2 regions of the Peribacillus sp. YIM B13477 genome follow, and region 1 is predicted to be linked to the other one. Evidence: riboswitches for the same ligand, from Rfam matches in the RefSeq annotation. Region 1 holds a riboswitch; the other holds the start of a gene.
The links. Region 1 has a riboswitch for lysine ahead of ACFX4H_RS18235 (amino acid permease). Riboswitches for the same ligand answer to the same signal wherever they lie in the genome.
Positions count from the first base shown of each region.

Region 2: another riboswitch for lysine. It lies ahead of dapA (4-hydroxy-tetrahydrodipicolinate synthase); the one in region 1 lies ahead of ACFX4H_RS18235 (amino acid permease).

Region 1 is NZ_JBHZPD010000006.1:117,169-121,694, reverse strand. It holds gene ACFX4H_RS18240 (LacI family DNA-binding transcriptional regulator) at 149-1,111, shown strand; lysine riboswitch at 1,369-1,554, shown strand; gene ACFX4H_RS18235 (amino acid permease) at 1,651-3,102, shown strand; gene ACFX4H_RS18230 (glycoside hydrolase family 13 protein) at 3,152-4,526, opposite strand, start outside.
Region 2 is NZ_JBHZPD010000004.1:250,197-254,722, forward strand. It holds gene ACFX4H_RS15140 (D-2-hydroxyacid dehydrogenase) at 1-784, opposite strand, end outside; gene dapA (4-hydroxy-tetrahydrodipicolinate synthase) at 913-1,809, opposite strand; lysine riboswitch at 1,943-2,121, opposite strand; partial or broken gene ACFX4H_RS15150 (spore germination protein) at 2,470-3,946, shown strand; gene ACFX4H_RS15155 (GerAB/ArcD/ProY family transporter) at 3,968-4,526, shown strand, end outside.

The DNA of each region.
Region 1 (4,526 bases):
CTCCTCTAAGACTTAGACCAATCTTAAAGGATGAAACCAATACCATAACAAGACCCTATTTCAAGAAATCTTCAGCAGTCCCCACTGTTCCCTTGCCCTGAAATGGGTTTCATACAGTACAATATAAAAAAAGAAAAACGGTGATACCATGACAAATATTAAAGAAATAGCTCAATGTGCTGGTGTATCTGTCTCAACAGTGTCTCGTGTATTGAATGATCATCCTTATGTAAGCCCCGATAAAAGAAAGAGCGTCCTAGAAGCGATCAATCGTTTGAATTATACGAGAAACATCAACGCGATCCATCTTTCAAAAGGGAAAACCAACCTTATCGGCGTCATCATCCCCTTCAACAATCACCCATATTACGGGGCAATCGTTAACGGAATCACAAAACAGGCAAATGCAATCGGCTGTCATATCGTCATCTTTCAAACAAATTATGACAGGGAGAAAGAGATCCAGGCTTTTAATATGCTGCAAATGAAGCAGCTCGATGGCATTATCGTTTGTTCAAGGATTTCGGAAATGAAAATCCTCTTGGATTATCAAAAATACGGACCGATTATTTTATGTGAAGATACCGCCCAGGCTGAATTCTCATCCATCAGCATTGATCATTATGCAGCTTTCTCCTGTGCCCTTGAGTACGTGATTACTAAAGGATATAAGAAAATCGGATACAGCCTCGGCCGTAAAAAGAGCAGAAACAGTTCCCATCGTACAAAGGCCTTTAACGATATCATGAGTAAACATCAATTGATAAACAATAAAGAATGGCTGTTTGAAGGCAGTTATCATATCAAAGACGGTGAACAATTGTTTCAGGAATGGAATTCGATGATGGATAAACCTGAAGCCATCATCATCACGAATGATGACACGGCGGCGGGCTTCATTCTTACCGCTAAGAAATCGGGTATAAGGGTACCGGAAGATGTGGCCATTCTCGGCTTCAATAATGATAGCCTTGGCGAAATGCTCGACATCACGACCATTTCCTTACCGCTGGAATGGATCGGGAAAATGGCAGTGGATCTCTTTGAGAATCCTGAAGAGGTCAAACATGTAAAACTGGACTATGCCCTAATAAAAAGAAAAACCGTTTAGTTATCAGGATGTGCTATATTTTAATATATCGTCACTTGATTCTTCCTTACTGCCATCATTCATTAACTAGGAAAAAATAACCACATAAAATAATCATTGCGATATCCCAGAAGTTATTTTATAATTTTGATATAGTAAAGTTTACTCAATTACTAGCAATCTATTAGCGATTGCATGAAATTCATGAGTACAGTCGTACGACGTCACCTACAAACTGACGCCAACGATTTTAGAAAATTGAATACTTCCTCATTTACCGATGAGTTAGAGGCTGCATCTTATAAAAGTAAAACGGACGAGATTCTGGAAAATTAAAGACTCCGTTTGAAAGGATAAGTTGCCGAAGTTAGGGTATATTCCATGTATATTCTCGCTGGCGGTGTTACCGAACAGGAACACCACTGTCACGTTTTTTCAAAAAAGCGTGGGGAGCTATCTTCGGAAGGATAAACGGGTTTATTATAAACAGCCGTCGATCTTTTTCGACTGCTGTTTTTTTATTTTTCGTTCCCTTCCAATAAAAAGGAGTGTAACATCAATTGTCAAATTCACAATCAGCATCAAGCCCTACTGAATTGAAAAGGAGCCTGAAAGCGCGTCATTTAATGATGATTTCATTAGGTGGAACGATTGGAACAGGTTTATTTTTAGCAAGTGGCGGTGCCATTCATTCAGCCGGTCCCGGCGGTGCCTTGGTGGCATACGCGGTCATCGGCATCATGGTTTATTACTTAATGACAAGTCTTGCAGAAATGGCGGCGTTCATGCCAGTGGCCGGTTCGTTCCGTGTCTATGCATCCAAATTCGTCGATCCGTCTTTCGGTTTTGCGATTGGTTGGAACTACTGGTATAACTGGGCAATCACCATTGCCGCCGAATTGGCAGCCGTTGTCTTAATTATGAAGTTCTGGTTCCCTGATAGCCCTTCATTTATCTGGAGTGCCATTGCGTTAATCACTATGTTTCTTATCAATTACATGTCAGTTAAAGGTTTCGGGGAAACAGAATTCTGGTTTGCCATGATCAAGGTCGTGACAGTCGTCATTTTCTTGATTACGGGTGTTCTGATCATTCTTGGAATCATGGGTGGGAAAGACCCAATCGGTTTTTCCAATTTCACAATGGGCGAAGGTCCCTTTAACGGAGGGTTCTTCACGATTCTAGGCGTATTCATGGCTGCCGGCTTTTCATTCCAAGGTACGGAATTGCTTGGAGTGACTGCTGGTGAAAGTGAAGATCCAGAAAAAAATATCCCTAAAGCAATCAGATCCGTTTTCTGGCGCATCCTCTTGTTCTATATCCTTGCAATTTTCGTTATTGGAATGATCATTCCGTTTACGGATTCACGTTTATTGAGTCAAGATGTTGCCGTAAGTCCATTCACGCTTGTATTTGAACGGGCCGGCCTTGCATTTGCTGCATCCATCATGAACGCGATCATTTTATCATCCGTACTCTCTGCCGGTAACTCTGGCATGTATGCTTCAACCCGTATGTTATGGGACTTGGCACGTGATGGGAAAGCACCGAAATTCCTAGGCAAGTTAGATAAAAGAGGAGTGCCCGTGAATGCACTTATCGTGACTTCCTTAGTTGGCTGCGTTGCATTCTTAGCTTCATTTTTCGGGGACGGCGTCGTTTATATCTGGTTATTGAACGCTTCAGGCATGGCAGGATTCGTCACTTGGGTAGGGATTGCGATTGCCCATTATCGGTTCCGCAAAGCTTATGCAGCTCAAGGCCTTGATATGAATGCTTTACCATTCCGGGCAAAAGGCTTCCCATTCGGACCTATATTCGCGCTTGTCCTTTGTATTATCATTATCATCGGACAAGGCTATCAAGCGTTCAGCAGCGATGGGATCGACTGGAATTCAATGTTCGTTTCCTACATTGGCTTGATTCTATTTTTCGTCCTATGGTTCGGTTATAAAATTAAGCATAAAACGAAAATCATTCCGCTCGAGGAATGTGACCTTAAATCAAAATAATACGCAAAGGACCTGTTCTTCCCTAACCTGAGAAGGACAGGTCCTTTTTTCATTTCAAATGATAAACACGGCATTCATATGGTTGCAGGGGTTTGCTGGAGATTCCTTCTTCCTCCTGACCATAATTGCCGATCAGCTTTGTGGCAGAATATGCATGCAGCTCTTCAGGCAAAGTATAAGCGGCCTGCTCTTCTTTAAAGTTGCATAGCACCAATAGCTTCTCTTCCTCAAACGATCTCGTGTACGCAAATATTCGTTCATCATCCGGCAACAGCAGTTCAAAACGGCCATAAACGACGATATCATGTTCCTTGCGCAGTTGGATAAGCTTTTTATAAAAATGAAAAATGGAATTCGGATCATTGTAAGCCTTTTCTGCATTAATCTCGGGAAAATTGGGATTAACCTTAATCCAAGGGGTCCCTTTCGTGAATCCTGCGTTCCGGGAGTCATTCCACTGAATCGGTGTCCTCGCATTATCCCGGCTGCGGGCGTGGATGGCTGACATCATCCGCTCTTTTGACCAGCCATGAGAATGGACGAGTTCGTCATATGAATTCAATGTTTCGATATCCCGGTATTCATCGATGCTTTCAAATGCAACATTGGTCATTCCCAGCTCTTCCCCTTGATATATATAAGGTGTACCTTGCAGCATATGAAGACAAGCGGCAAGCATCTTTGCGCTTTCAATACGATACTTTCCATCATTACCAAACCTTGAGACAACCCGGGGCTGATCATGGTTGTTCCAGTATAAACTGTTCCAGCCATCCCTCTCCAAACCAGTCTGCCACTTAGAGAGGATTCGCTTTAAATCGGTTAGCTTCCATTTATCGTTACTCCATTTCCCTTCTGGCCCCTTCCCCAAATCCATATGTTCGAATTGAAAGACCATATGTAGCTCACCACGATCTTTACCTGTGAACAACTGCGCTTCCTCCGGCGTGACGCCTGGCATCTCCCCAACCGTAATCACGTCATGTCCAGAAAGGGCCCGTTGATTGATTTCCTGCAAAAACTCATGTATGCGCGGGCCATTCAGGAAAAAGGGGCTTCCATCACCATACTGCTTTTCATGCTGGACGGCTCCATCTGAATAGCTTTGATCTTTTGAAAGGAAGTTGATGACATCCATCCGGAAACCATCGACACCCTTATCCAGCCACCAAGTCATGATGCTGTAGATTTCTTCACGGAGCTTAGGATTTTCCCAGTTTAAATCCGGTTGTTTCCTGCTGAATAAATGTAAATAATATTCATCGGTTGCTTCATCATATTCCCATGCTGAACCTTTAAAAATCGACTCCCAATTATTTGGCTCTTTTCCATTCCTGCCAGGTTTCCAAATATAATAATCACGTTTCGGATTATCTTTTGAGGAACGGGATTCCTCGAACCATGGATGTTCATCTGAAGAATGA
Region 2 (4,526 bases), on a different contig from region 1:
CAAATACATCGAGGACTGCTCCCTGTAGATGTCCTGCTCGCATGACAGATAGTAAATCCCCTTCATCTATCAATGCTCCGCGGCCAACGTTGATAAGGTAAGCGTTGGGTTTCATAGCTAAAAGAAGTTCCTGGTTAATGATATGATAAGTGGAATCCGTTAAAGGAAGGGTCAGGACCAAATAATCCAGATCTCTTACAAATTCACCCCATTGATCTGGAGTAAAGTGGAGATCCACGAGTGTTGCTTGTTTTCCACTAAAGCTTAACCCATGCACATTCATATCAAATGCCCGGGCTTTACGTACAAGTTCAGCGCCAATCGATCCAAGTCCAGCCACCCCGATTGTTTTCCCCTTTAGAGTTTCAGAAATGAAAGGATCCCATCTCCGCTCCAATTGCGATTGTCTCATCCGAGGACCGTCTTTCACGATGTCCAAGAGAAACGAAAACACATATTCAGAGATGTAAGCACCAAATTGGTCAATAATTCGAGTTATTGTAATGTTTTGAGGTATTGATTTGTCTGCAATCAAATCATTGACCCCGGCTCCCATTGATTGAAACCAGCGAACAGATGAGGCAACTGGTTTACATAGTAATTGCGTCGGGAAATTCCATCCCAAAATAACTTCAGTGCCGGGTAAATATTTTTCTGCTTCCTCCAAAGTTTTCGCTGTCTTTACCGATATAAACCCACTATTCCGAATATGATCAGCATAAGCATCGACCTCTGTCTGAATAGGACTAAATACAAGAATGTTTGGTTTGTGTGTACCCCCCATTGGCTCTCTCCTTATTGATTCTTTATATATAGTATAAATTCTTCCACCTGAGTCGTACATGGATAAAAAAACAGTGCATTTCTTTCGAGTATGCACTGCTTTTTAAAATTTCTCCAGAATCATTAGTTTTATTTATTTAATAAAATGGCTTCTGCGTTACTAGGCTGTAGAACTATTTGCAGTGCTCTTTCTTCTTCATCGTTTAACGGGACCAATGGTAAGCGGACGCCTCCAACATGTAACCCCCGCATATTTAATGCTGATTTTACTGGTCCCGGGCTTGGTGCGGCAAATAATGCTTTCATGATTGGAAGAAGGGTACGATGTGCAGCGGCAGCGCCAAGGACATCACCATTTTTAAAGCTATTGATCATTTCTTGCATTTCATTACCAATTATGTGTGAAGAAACCGAAACGACGCCTGTTCCACCGATGGCTAAAACCGGTAATGTCAACCCATCATCGCCGCTGTACAAAGTAAAATCACTAGTTGTTTTGCTTATGATTTGTACCATGGCATCCAAGTCACCGCTTGCTTCTTTTACTGCCACGATATTGTTGATTTTTGAGAGGCTGACAATCGTCTCCACTGACATGTTTACAACACTTCGTCCTGGAATATTATAAAGCATTACCGGTAATGATGTTGAATGGGCTATAGCGCTAAAGTGCTGAAATAATCCTTCTTGAGACGGCTTGTTATAGTATGGGGTAACGAGCATGATTCCGTCGACTCCTGCTGCCTCCGCTTGCCTTGTCAAGCTGATGGAAGCCCTCGTGTTATTTGAGCCAGTTCCAGCTATGACTGGAACTCTTCCATCAACAACTTCTACAACAAATTTGAATAAATCCACTTTCTCTTCTTGAGTTAATGTAGGGGACTCTCCAGTTGTACCGGCTATTACCAATCCATCAGAACCATTAGCAATTAAATAGTTTACTAAAGTTCTCGTAGCATTAAAATCAACCTCTTCATTATGATTGAACGGGGTAACCATTGCGGTTAAAACTTGGCCAAAATTCATAACTTCACACCCTTTAGTATAATTTTTAAAAATATTCAGAGGTGGTTAGGGCCATTCAGGAGTAAACGCAAAAAAGCAACAACGAGGATTCGCTGCTGCATTAGAAACAATATTTACCAAAAAATGTTTCCGCGCATAAGATAGCCCTCCATATAGTTTCCTATATGACAGTCCTGTATTTATTCAATAGCAGAACCAGCTTCAAGAACATGAGATTCTTTCCGCTTCGGCAAATTCCCCTTTCCACAATAGTCATAGGATCTCATTCTCCTCAAAATGTGTACTAATGGTCTTTGCTCCTCTATCCTCACTTCAAAAAATTTGAAGTAAGAAAATATTTAATTGATTGTAATATAACAGGGAATCCATTCTGTTGCAAGCCTAATTATGAAGTTTTTTAAGAATGCTAGAAATCTATGGGAATGGTTAGAGTATTAGGGTGGATTCATCTTTATTCGTTATAAGCTGAACAAATATTCAATGGACGAGGGAGTAGTAGAAAATACAACCCCCCTTTTATGATTCCTTTTCATTTATCCGATTAAAACTCAAATTACAGTTGGCCGCTAATTTTAATCGGTAATTTAACTAAGTATTCGTGCGTATAAAATCCTACCATTCGTTAATAATATCCATATCTTACAATCAAAGGAGTGGAGTCTGTTGAAAAGATATTCATTCTTTAAAAAGCAAGAAAATCATAAATCTACAGACTTCACTGATGTACTCGAACATCTGCAAAAGTCCAAGGACTTCACAAGCTTTACACTCAATTTTGAAAATGAAATATACTGTGTATCTTTTTTCGATACATTAATTGATAAAGATATAATGCATAGAGACCTCCTTCCTTTTTTACATACAAATTCTTCAACTCTGGAGGAGCTTGTACATAACTTGCCGATAGAGGGGCTTGTTTTTACAAAAAATCCTGCTGAACTACAAAGTCAGCTGTTAATGGGTTATATAGCCATAACATTAAATAAATCTGATCAGGCAGTTTTAGTTAAAGCAGTAAATAACACTTCGAGGCAAGTTACACTGCCAGAGGTAGAGTTCAGTGTTGTCGGTCCGAAAGAGGCACTGGTCGAATCACTTGATACGAATTTATATTTAATCCGAAAACGGCTTCCAATTGCAGAACTTGCTGTTGAAGAAATTATTGTTGGGAAGTTATCCAAAACAAGAGTAGCTGTGATTCATATAGAAGGAATTGCAAATAAGGAGAATGTAGAAACCGTCATACAGCGCATATCTGATTTAAGGGTCAACCAAATAATTGATAGCTCCTATATTTCACAAATGATTGAAGATAATAAAAATTCTCCTTTTCCTCAATTTATCGATACGGAACGACCTGATCGATTGGCTGCGGTACTAGGAGAAGGCAAAGTAGTGATCTTGGTGGATGGAGCTCCACATGGCTTACTTGGGCCCTCCACATTCTTTGAATACTTTGCGGCATTCGAAGATTATTTTCTCAACTGGACGATTGCCTCATTCTTTAGGCTTATTCGTTTTTTTTGCTGTATTGTTTTCCATCCTAATGACCCCCATATATGTCGCAGTTCTCACTTATCATTATGAGTTGATCCCAAAGGATTTAGTCAGTACGCTTGTGATTTCTCGTAGCGGTATTCCATTTCCACCGATTTTAGAAGCATTAATCTTGGAATTAGCCATCGAACTTCTCAGGGAGGCAGGAGCTAGACTGCCGACTAAAGTAGGTCAAACAATAGGTATCGTAGGTGGTATTGTAATTGGGACGGCATCTGTTGAAGCAGGGCTGACGAGTAACGTATTATTAATTCTTGTTGCATTGTCGGCTCTTGGTTCTTTTACTACACCTGTTTATCAAATGGGTAATACCATTCGCTTAATTCGATTTCCTCTCCTACTCATGGCTTATTTTTTAGGATTATTGGGTATAGCTATCAGTTTTTGTTTTTTGCTTGTGCATTTACTGAGGATAACTTCCTTAGGGAGGCCATTTCTTGAACCGTTATATCCGCCAAGGATTTATGATATGCGGGATGCCTTGATTCGTTTACCATTTTTTCTTCAGGCTAAACGTCCAATTGAGGTTCAGACGGAAGACACCGTTCGGTTAGAACCCAAGGAGGAATCTAAAGAGTAAGTGAGAGTGGAGGTTTCTTACATGAACGATAAAAGTGATCAAATCTCGCCATTTCTAGTCTTTTTTTTAATCGTTAAAATTCAAGTGGGTGTAGGGGTCCTGGGATTTCAAAGGATAATTATTCAATCTGCTGGCCATGATGCTTGGATGGCGGTCATTATAAGTGGTGTAGTCTTTTCATTGAGTATTTGGGGTATGTACAAGCTATTAAATCGGCACGATATGGACTTAATAGGCATACAGAAACGACTTTTTGGAAAGTGGCTTGGCGGTTTACTAAATATCATTTGGATACTGTATTGGCTGATGGTGGGTATTTCTGTTTTAAGATCCTATCTTGAAATCGTTCAATCATGGGTATTCCCCCAAATTAACACATGGTTGGTGACCTCCATATTTGCTTTATTAATTTATTATGTGGTTTTAGGTGGGTTTAGAGTGGTCGCCGGTTTTTGTTTTTTAGGGATCAGTATCCCTTCTTATTTAATTCTAACTTTTTATTTCCCACTGGAATTCACACATTTTCGCAACCTATTGCCCATATGGGATCATTCTCTTAAAGACATGGCCCTTGCATCTA